Regions from separate parts of the Geobacillus sp. E263 genome, predicted to be linked through region 2. Evidence: riboswitches for the same ligand, from Rfam matches in the RefSeq annotation. Region 2 holds a riboswitch; each other region holds the start of a gene.

Region 1 (3,279 bases), 1.6 Mb from region 2:
TTTTGTATCGATTCGCTTGCTTGTGAAATAGAAAAATTCACTTCCGTCATATAATACATCGACCGTTTCTTCTCCATCATCGTCATGTCCGCCTTTGATCACAACGTATTTCACTCCTAGTTCATGCAGACGTTTCGCCGCCTCCTTACGGTCCTCAATCGTTCGAATCGTCTGGCCGGTTAATGCTTCCGCTTCCGGAATGTTCGGAGTAACCACCATCGAAATCGGAAGCAAATGCGTTTTTAATGCGCTTACTGCCTCTTCTTGCAATAGCGGAGCGCCGCCTTTGGCAATCATGACCGGGTCGACGATGAGACGGTCCCAACCAAATTGCTTTACTTTCGAAGCAACCACTTCAATAATTTCTGCACTAAACAGCATCCCCGTTTTTACCGCATCCGCTCCTAAATCGGTTCCGACGGATTCAATTTGTTGTGCGACCGCTTCCGGCGGCAATGGATACACTCCTTGGACACCGAGTGTATTTTGCGCCGTTACCGCTGTTAATGCGGACATCCCAAATACACGCAATTCTTGAAACGTCTTTAAATCCGCTTGAATCCCAGCACCGCCGCCGCTGTCAGAACCGGCTATTGTTAACGCTTTATATACCATTATTTCCTCTCCCTTCATTCTCCTTGTTCAATGCGGCCGTATCGGCTGATCTCATCCGCTCCTACGCGGAAAAGCGCGTCCAAAAAGGCGATTTGAAAGCTGCCCGGTCCTTCGTCTCCTGCATTTTTCGCAGCGATTTCCGCGGCAACTCCATAGATGACAAGCGCCGCCGCCGCCGCTTTTAGCACATCCCGCTCTACAGCCGCAAATGCGCCAATAACAGATGTCAATAAGCAGCCAGTTCCGGTCACTTTCGTTAACAACGGGTGTCCGTTACGAATGATATACGTCGTATTTCCATCTGTTACAACATCCTCTTTTCCTGTAATGGCGACTACTGTTTTCAGCTGCTCAGCCGCTTTTTTCGCAAGCGATACGACATCCCCGCTGCCTTCTCCCGCATCAACGCCTTTAATGGTCCACGATTCGCCGATAGTATTCGCGATTTCCGCCGCATTGCCGCGAATGACAGACAGTTGGACCGCGCTCGCAATGTTTCGCGCCGTCTCCGTGCGATACGGCGTCGCCCCGGCGCCAACCGGATCGAAAATAACAGGAACGCCAGCTTCGTTTGCCGCTTTTCCGGCAATGATCATCGCTTCCACTTCTGTTGGATTTAATGTTCCGATATTTAAGACAAGCGCCCCCGCAATTTTTGCCATATCCGCAACTTCCTCTTTCGCATACGCCATGACCGGTGAAGCACCTAACGCAAGCAGTCCGTTTGCCGTAAAATTCGTTACAACAACATTCGTAATGTTATGTACAAGCGGATTGGCTTGTCTAACCATTTGCAATGCGTTTATCGCTTCCTGGTTGTTCATTTCCCATCCTCTCCCTTTTTGCGAAATAAAAAAACACTTTGCGCGCAAGCAAAGTGTATACGGATCCCACAGTCACTTTCCCTGCGCTGGCATTACCCAAACAGGTTCGAACGGTCAACGGCGGAATTAGCCGTACTCTCAGCCTGCTTCCGCAAGCTCCCGCAAAACAATATATAGTTTTTCACAAAAGAGTCTACTCCTTCTTTTCACATATTGCAAGTAAAAATATCACATTATGAACGGTGTTTTGAAATTTCCGGCATCGTTGATCCTTCACTTAGTGAAGGAGATTGGTGCCACGGCTGCGGCATCGGCAAATTAAATAAATCAAGATCGACAATGTATCGGGGGCGCCGTTTTGTTTCTTTATAAATTTTCCCAATATATTCTCCGATCAACCCAAACGCAATAAGCTGCAAGCCGCCGAGAAACCAAATGGATGTAATGAGCGATGTCCAGCCTGTTTGCGTATGGCCGGTAAATTTTAAAAGAAGAAAATATACTCCAAACAATAAGCTGACGAAAAAGGAAACAAACCCAATGAGCGAAATAATGCGAATCGGCGTAATACTAAACGAAGTGATCCCATCAAGGGCAAACGCGATCATTTTTTTGAGCGGATACTTCGTTTTTCCTGCAAACCGCTCTTTCCGATCATAATAGATGGTTGTGGAGCGAAACCCTAGCAGCGGCACAATTCCGCGCAAAAACAAATTCACTTCCTCGAACCGTTCGAGTTCCTCTACCGCCCGCCGGCTCATTAACCGATAATCGGCATGGTTATAAACGAGATCGACTCCCATTGCTCTCATCAGTTTATAAAACCATTGAGCAGTATGGCGTTTAAAAAACGTATCCGTATCGCGCTTATTGCGCACCCCATACACAATTTCATATCCTTCATGAAACTTTTGGACAAAATCGCGAATGACGGAAATATCATCTTGCAAATCCGCATCGATCGAAACGATGCAATCAGAACGCGTTTTCGCAGCAAACAGCCCCGCTAACAGCGCGTTTTGATGCCCCGCATTGCGCGCAAGTTTCACTCCTTTTACTTCCGGATAACGCAAGCTTGCTTTATAAATAATGTCCCATGTCACATCGCCGCTTCCGTCATCGACAAATAATAACGTGCTTTCAGGAGAAACAAGGCGCTCGGCAATCAGCTCCTCCCGAAGATTGCGGAGCTGGCGAATCGTTTCCGGCAATACTTCCTCTTCGTTATAACACGGCACAACAATCGTAAGCATTGGTTCGTTCATGTTAACCCCTCCTTACGGTATCACCTTGTACAAATAAATCGTCCATGCCGATTCTTTGGAATGAAACACTTTTTCAAGCGTCAGCTGATTTTGTTTTGCGTTTTCAATCGGCAATGCCGAGAAAATATAACGGCCGCCCATTTGATAAAACACATCGGTATTGAGCTCTAAATGTTTAATCGTTCGCTTGGAATTCTTTTTAAACATATAATGTTTGCCCAGCTCATCGACAAAAATATAGCAGCGTCCGCCCCATTCATCGAAGTACTCGCGCAGCTTTTTGTTTTTTGCGAGTTCGTTGGCAATGATTTGGCGGAACTGATGTTTATAAGAGAGCGGATAAAAATTGTTGTACGTATCGAGCGTGTAAAATCCGTTATATTGCGCAATCGCCGGATGAATGCCGATGCTGGCGACACGATATTTGTGAACCGGCAGTCCGATGTGCTCTTTTATTTCTTTGAATTGCTTTTCCGCATAAAACTCGCGAAACGACGGCTTATTGCGATGCGCAATTTCCTCGTTAAAAGCAGTGAGAACGACTAACTGAGCGGCAAGCGCTGCAAAACATGCCT
Region 2 (3,279 bases):
TGTCGAAGCGTTGAAAAAATGGGAAGAGGCGCTTTCTGCAACACATCAGCAAGTAGTGCGTTTTATTGAATCGGTCGTTCGCGCGGGATATTACGTTCCTTATCAGCTTTACCAGCAAGTGTTGCAGCTAGTGTCTCATTGCTTGCAGCAAAGTCTTGATTTTATTAAGCTGTGTCAACAAATAAAAACGGAAAGCAAAGCAGTGAGCAAAAATCCAACGGCAAAAGTAGTGCTGAACCATATTATTCGTGAGTCAGAATATTTTATTGGCATTGCTCAATTGTTGTTATACGGAAAATAAGGAAAATGCCTATTCGTTTCGGATAGGCATTTTATGTGTTTGAAAAAGAGCAGAGTAAGTAGTAATGAAAAAGGGTAACGGTTTGTTTTATGTTTTGTAATATACTAGAAATATAAAAAGGAAAAGGGTTCGCCGTTGTGGCGGATGAAGTTCGCAAATTGGCGGAACAGTCTGCTCAATCCGCACAGCAAATTTCGCAGCTGATCGGCTATATCCAAGAAGAAACGGAAAAAGCGATCGAATCGATGGGAACCGTAGTTAGCGAAGTATCGCAAGGGCTTGATGTTGTGCAAACGGCTGGACAGTCGTTTGAACAAATCCGCCAATCCATCGGCGAAGTCAATGCCCAAATCGAACAAGTATCCACAGCGATCGAGCAAATGACAGAAAACGTGCAACGGGTGGCCGCTTCCATTGGACATATGACGGAGATTGTGGAACAAACTTCTTCTGGATCAGCGAATGTTTCGGCGGCAACACAAGAACAAATGGCATCGATGGAGGAAATTGCTTCATCGGCATCATCATTAAGCAAAATGGTGGAAAATATGCAAACAATGTTAAAACGATTTACCGTGTAAAAAAGTGTATTTACATGGTTATATAAATATGTTAATATTAAGAAAAATTAAATAAATTTGTCGCTTATCTACTAGGGGAGTCCAATAGCTTGGACTGAGAAAAGAACGCGCTTAAGTTCTTTGACCCTTTGAACCTGATCTGGGTTATACCAGCGTAGGGAAGTAGATAGCGGGAGTGTATGCGTTTGCTGCGTACGTTTCGCTATTTGCATTCCATCGGGTTCCGAAAAGGACCCGATTTTTTATTTCCGCATATGGTCTCCTATCTTGCCCCGCGTTTTGGTGTAACTTCAGGTCCTAACCATTATTTTAAGGAGGTGTAGACCTGGTTGCTAAAATCGCTGTCGTGTACTGACCGATGGAAGAAATGGTGCATGACAGGAGCCGCCGCTGACAGCGAACCACGGGTTGTCTTTCACAGCCGGTGAGACATTAGGATTCCCTTCCTGATGGAACTCAGGTGTTTCCTGAGCGGCAAGCTGTTTGGCTGGTTCCATCGCGATGAGTCGATTTTTATAGATTTTAGTAACTAGGAGGAGTTACATGCAAAACATCAAATCTTTCATGCAATTTCCTGCGAGTAAAAAGGTGTATGTCGAAGGTTCAAGACCGGATATTCGTGTTCCGATGAGAGAAATTACGTTAAGTCCAACAAAGACAGAAACAGGAATCATCGAAAATGAACCTGTTCGTGTTTATGACACAAGCGGTCCTTACACCGATCCTGATTTTCAGCCGGACATTCAAAAAGGATTGCCGCCGCTAAGAAAACGCTGGATTTTAGAAAGAGGGGACGTTGAAGAATACGAGGGGCGTCCAGTGAAACCGGAAGATAACGGATTCCGTAATGGGAAGCAATCAGAGATTATTCTGCCTTTTGCGCGAAAACCGCTGCGCGCAAAAAAAGGAAAAACCGTTACGCAAATGCATTACGCAAAACGAGGGATTATTACGCCGGAGATGGAATTTGTTGCAATTCGCGAAAATATAGATCCGGAAATCGTGCGTCAAGAAGTTGCCGCAGGCAGAGCGATTATTCCTTCGAATATTAACCATCCGGAAAGTGAACCGATGATTATTGGGAGTCGTTTTCATGTAAAAATTAACGCGAATATTGGCAATTCCGCAGTCACATCATCCATTGAAGAAGAAGTCGAAAAAATGCTTTGGGCGGTGCGCTGGGGAGCAGACACGATTATGGACTTATCGACAGGAAAACATATTCATGCGACAAGGGAGTATATTATTCGCAACTCCCCTGTGCCTGTCGGGACGGTTCCGATTTATCAAGCGCTTGAAAAAGTGAATGGCGTCGTGGAAGACTTAACGTGGGAAATTTACCGTGATACGCTCATCGAACAAGCGGAACAAGGGGTGGACTATTTTACGATTCACGCGGGGGTGCTGCTTCGTTACATACCGATGACGGTAAACCGAACGACTGGCATTGTTTCACGCGGCGGCTCGATTATGGCGCAATGGTGTTTAGCCCACCATGAAGAAAACTTCTTATACACGCATTTTGAAGAAATATGCGAGATTTTGAAAACGTACGATATTGCAGTATCGCTTGGAGACGGGCTGCGTCCAGGCTCGATTGCCGATGCGAATGACGAAGCACAGTTTGCTGAATTGGAGACGCTCGGAGAATTAACAGAAATCGCGTGGAAACATGATGTGCAAGTGATGATCGAAGGACCAGGGCATGTGCCGATGCATAAAATTAAAGAAAATGTCGATAAGCAAATCGAAATTTGCAAAGGTGCGCCATTTTACACATTAGGACCGCTTACGACCGATATCGCGCCGGGATATGACCACATTACATCCGCGATTGGAGCGGCGATCATTGGCGCGTACGGAACGGCGATGCTTTGTTACGTGACGCCGAAAGAGCATTTAGGGCTGCCGAATAAAGATGATGTGCGCGAAGGAGTGATCGCTTATAAAATCGCAGCACACGCGGCCGATTTAGCAAAAGGGCACCCGGGAGCGCAACGGCGGGATGACGCGTTATCAAAAGCGCGCTTTGAGTTTCGTTGGAACGATCAGTTCAACCTTTCGCTTGATCCAGATCGAGCTCGGGAATATCATGATGAAACATTGCCGGCGGAAGGGGCGAAAGTCGCGCATTTTTGTTCAATGTGCGGACCGAAGTTTTGCTCGATGAAAATTTCACATGAGCTGCAAAAAACGGTGAGGGAAGAAGGGATGAAACAAAAAGCGAAGGAGTTTGTCGAAAATGGCTCATCTCTCTATCGATAATGTTCAAGAGTTGCAAAAGGAAATTGCCGAACTGAAGGAGAAAATTCTTAAATTGGAACAGCAAATTGCCCATATCCGAAAAAATTGTCAGCATTCGTTTTGCGAGACGTCGTTCATGCGAAAATGTGTCAA
Region 3 (3,279 bases), 230 kb from region 2:
GAAAACACCGTTTGCGCTTTATCATCAGCAATGATCTCGCCGTTATCATTAAATAAAATAATCCGATCGACAAAATCGAGTATATGATCGATTTTATGTTCGACAATGATGACCGTTTTATCATGGGCAATTTGTTTCACCGTCCGCCAAATCGCTTCCGTTCCTTCTTCATCAATCATTGCCGTTGGTTCATCCAAAAACAGTACATCTGGATCTAACGCCAATACGGAAGCAAGGGCGAGCCGTTGCTTCATTCCTCCCGATAGTGTATGAATATCGGTATGCGGCTCTACAAAAAGACCAACTGTCTCTAGCAGCTTCTCGATCCGCTCTTTCATCTCTTCGCGCGGCACACCGATATTTTCGAGCGCAAAGGCGATTTCTTCATCGACAAACGGCATGCAAAATTGCGAATCGGGATCTTGGAAGACGTAGCCCCAATTATTGGGAAGCTGCACTCGCTCTGCTTTCATCGGAATATCGATCGAATGCGGAATCAAGCCCGACAGCACTTGCAACAATGTTGATTTTCCGCATCCGGATGGACCGAGCAACAACACTTTTTCTCCTTCGTAAAACGTGATCGATAAATCTTTAAATAACAATGTATCTTTTCCAGGAAATTTCAAGCGCAGCCGTTCAACAGATGCTATCGGTTTCATCGGTTCACACGCCACCTTTTTTAACGATCAAGCGCATCGTAATCTTCTTTCGAAGCCGGGCGCAACATTTGCGTCACACCAGTTTTTTCTAACGCTTTTACTAAAGAAACGGCAAAAACACCGGCAATCACCACTGCGCCAATAAAACGGGCAATAAGGAATAATGCCAAGTTCCAAGGAGCCAGCGATTCAATATACCCTTTATAAAAATCCATCACAAGCGAGCCAATCGTCGCACCAATCGCCCCTAACGACACGACCAATGCGTCAAACCGTTTATAACGGAACGCGGCAAACACCACTTCCGCCAAAAGCCCTTGAACGACTCCGTAAATAAGCACCTCTAGCCCCCACTCTGAGCCCATAATAAATTCTCCAGAAGAAGCAGCAATTTCCGCTAACAGCGCAACACCTGGCTTGCGGATCAGCAAATATGCCACCGATGCGGCGATAAACCACATGCCGTAAATCAACTGATCGATATGGAAACCAAATGGCTTGACAAAGTAGTAGAAAGGTCCCCAAATTTTATAAATGATCCCAAAAACGACAGAAATCACGATTGTCGTTAAAATATCAACAAGCTTCAATCCTTTAGTTGTTGCTGACATGTTCTTTGATCTCCTTTCTTGCTGATGGCCATGTTTCTAAGCGATATGCCATCTCCCAAAATTCGTATTCATATTCACTGCTAATAAGAAAATGCTGTTCCATCCGTTTGCGATCGGATTCGGTGACTGCTTCCGCAATCGCATCCAAACGGGCGATTTGTTCTTCTACTAAGCTGCGAAACCATTCGGAGCTATATGTTCCAATCCATTTCTGATAGATCGGCTCTTTCGGCTTGCAGTCCTTTAGCCGCTCACCAATCTCATAATAAAGCCAGTAGCACGGCAAAATCGCCGCAATCACATCACCTAAATGCCCTTCATACGCAGCCCGGTACATATGCGACGTATACGCGTATGCGGTCGGCGCCGGAATAAATGACGCTTTTTCTTCTTCCGTGATCCCAAGCAGCTCGGCAAACGTTTCATGCAAAGATAATTCCGCTTCACATGTGCTTTGGGCGTGATACGCCATGCGCGCGGTTGTCTTCAAATCTGGAGACTTCGCCGCTCCAATTGCTTGAACTCTCGCAAAATGGTGCAAATAATACTCATCTTGCATCACATAATAGCGAAAACGAGTAAGGTCTAGCGTTCCTTCCCCTAACTCTCTCACAAAAGGATGGCGAAAGCTTGCCTGCCAGATCGGATCGGCCTTTTTCCGCAATTCCATCGCAAATGACATCTTTATCTCTCCCCCTCTTTTTATAAAAAATAAACACCACTTCCTTTACGATGCGTAAAGAAAGTGGTGTTGCACACATAGTCGTCGAAAAAACACAGAAAAACCCACGACTGCGCCACTCCACTTCCCTACGCTGGTATTACCCAGATCAGGTTCTAAGGGTCTCAAAGGCACACTTTGATCTCAGCCTTTCTAAAGGCCCCCCTAGTGGATTGCGTCCAATATAAAAAATTTTCCCTTGTTTAAATTTATCATATCACGGTAAATATCATTGTCAACCCTTTTTTTACTATTCCACGATGACTGCTGTACCGTATGCCAAGATTTCCGACGTATTCGCCATAATTGCCGCTGTAGCGACTCTTACGCCGATTACCGCATTTGCTCCTTGGCGTTTCGCCTCGTTTATCATGCGTCCAATCGCAATTTTTCTCGCTTCGTCCATCATTTCGGTATACGCCTTGATTTCTCCGCCGACAATCGTTTTCAGACCAGCCATAATGTCTTTGCCGATATGTTTTGACTGTACCGTATTTCCTTGTACAAATCCGATATACTCTTTTATTTGTTTTCCTGGTACATAGTCCGTCGTTGCGATAATCATCACAATCCCTCTTTTCTTTTCATCTATGCTTATCGTTATTCTGTTTAGAAGAAAATAGTCCTGCCAAATGTCGACAAACTTGCCTGCGTTGCGTCTTTGTCCGCAATTCTGTATCATAGAAAAAGCAAACGACTATATCATAATGGAGTGGAGAACGTGGCAAACGTATTTTTAAAACGAAAGCGAAAAAAACGTCTGGAACAAGGACATCCATGGATTTTCCAAAGCGAAGTCGATTATATTGAAGGAGACTTTGAACCAGGCGATTTTGTGGACGTATATAATCATCAACGCTACTTTTTGGCAAAGGGCTATATTAACCCGAAATCGCAAATCATTGTGCGCGTTTTGACGCAAAATCCTGATGAAGAGCTAAATGAACAATTTTTTGTCGACCGAATCCGCAAAGCATGGGAGTATCGTGAGCGAATGATTCCCGGCGTTCGCTCATGCCGCGCTATTTACGGTGAAGCTGACTTTTTACCGGGGCTGATCGTCGATAAATACGAAGACGTGCTTGTCGTTCAGATTCTTTCCCTCGGGATGGAAAAACGGAAAGACTGGATTTTGCGTGGTTTGCTTGAAGTATTTAAGCCAAAAGCGATTTATTTGCGCAATGACGTGTATGTCCGCGAGCTAGAAGGGCTAGAGCAAGAAAAAGGCTTTTGGTATGGCCAGTCGGAAACGGAAGTGCTGATTGAAGAAAACGGCGTCAAATAT

Evidence for each region. Region 2 has a riboswitch for thiamine pyrophosphate ahead of thiC (phosphomethylpyrimidine synthase ThiC). Riboswitches for the same ligand answer to the same signal wherever they lie in the genome.
Region 1: another riboswitch for thiamine pyrophosphate. It lies ahead of thiM (hydroxyethylthiazole kinase); the one in region 2 lies ahead of thiC (phosphomethylpyrimidine synthase ThiC).
Region 3: another riboswitch for thiamine pyrophosphate. It lies ahead of tenA (thiaminase II); the one in region 2 lies ahead of thiC (phosphomethylpyrimidine synthase ThiC).

Annotation. Positions count from the first base shown of each region.
Region 1 is NZ_CP041632.1:1,476,863-1,480,141, reverse strand. It holds gene thiD (bifunctional hydroxymethylpyrimidine kinase/phosphomethylpyrimidine kinase) at 1-615, opposite strand, end outside; gene thiM (hydroxyethylthiazole kinase) at 630-1,439, opposite strand; TPP riboswitch at 1,501-1,612, opposite strand; gene FNL97_RS07685 (glycosyltransferase family 2 protein) at 1,673-2,704, opposite strand; gene FNL97_RS07680 (DUF6044 family protein) at 2,717-3,279, opposite strand, start outside.
Region 2 is NZ_CP041632.1:3,032,463-3,035,741, reverse strand. It holds gene FNL97_RS15600 (DUF2935 domain-containing protein) at 1-301, shown strand, start outside; partial or broken gene FNL97_RS15595 (methyl-accepting chemotaxis protein) at 418-882, shown strand; TPP riboswitch at 946-1,060, shown strand; gene thiC (phosphomethylpyrimidine synthase ThiC) at 1,426-3,147, shown strand.
Region 3 is NZ_CP041632.1:2,807,080-2,810,358, forward strand. It holds gene FNL97_RS14370 (ABC transporter ATP-binding protein) at 1-662, opposite strand, end outside; gene FNL97_RS14375 (ECF transporter S component) at 683-1,273, opposite strand; gene tenA (thiaminase II) at 1,257-1,955, opposite strand; TPP riboswitch at 2,064-2,171, opposite strand; gene FNL97_RS14385 (YbjQ family protein) at 2,245-2,559, opposite strand; gene FNL97_RS14390 (class I SAM-dependent rRNA methyltransferase) at 2,716-3,279, shown strand, end outside.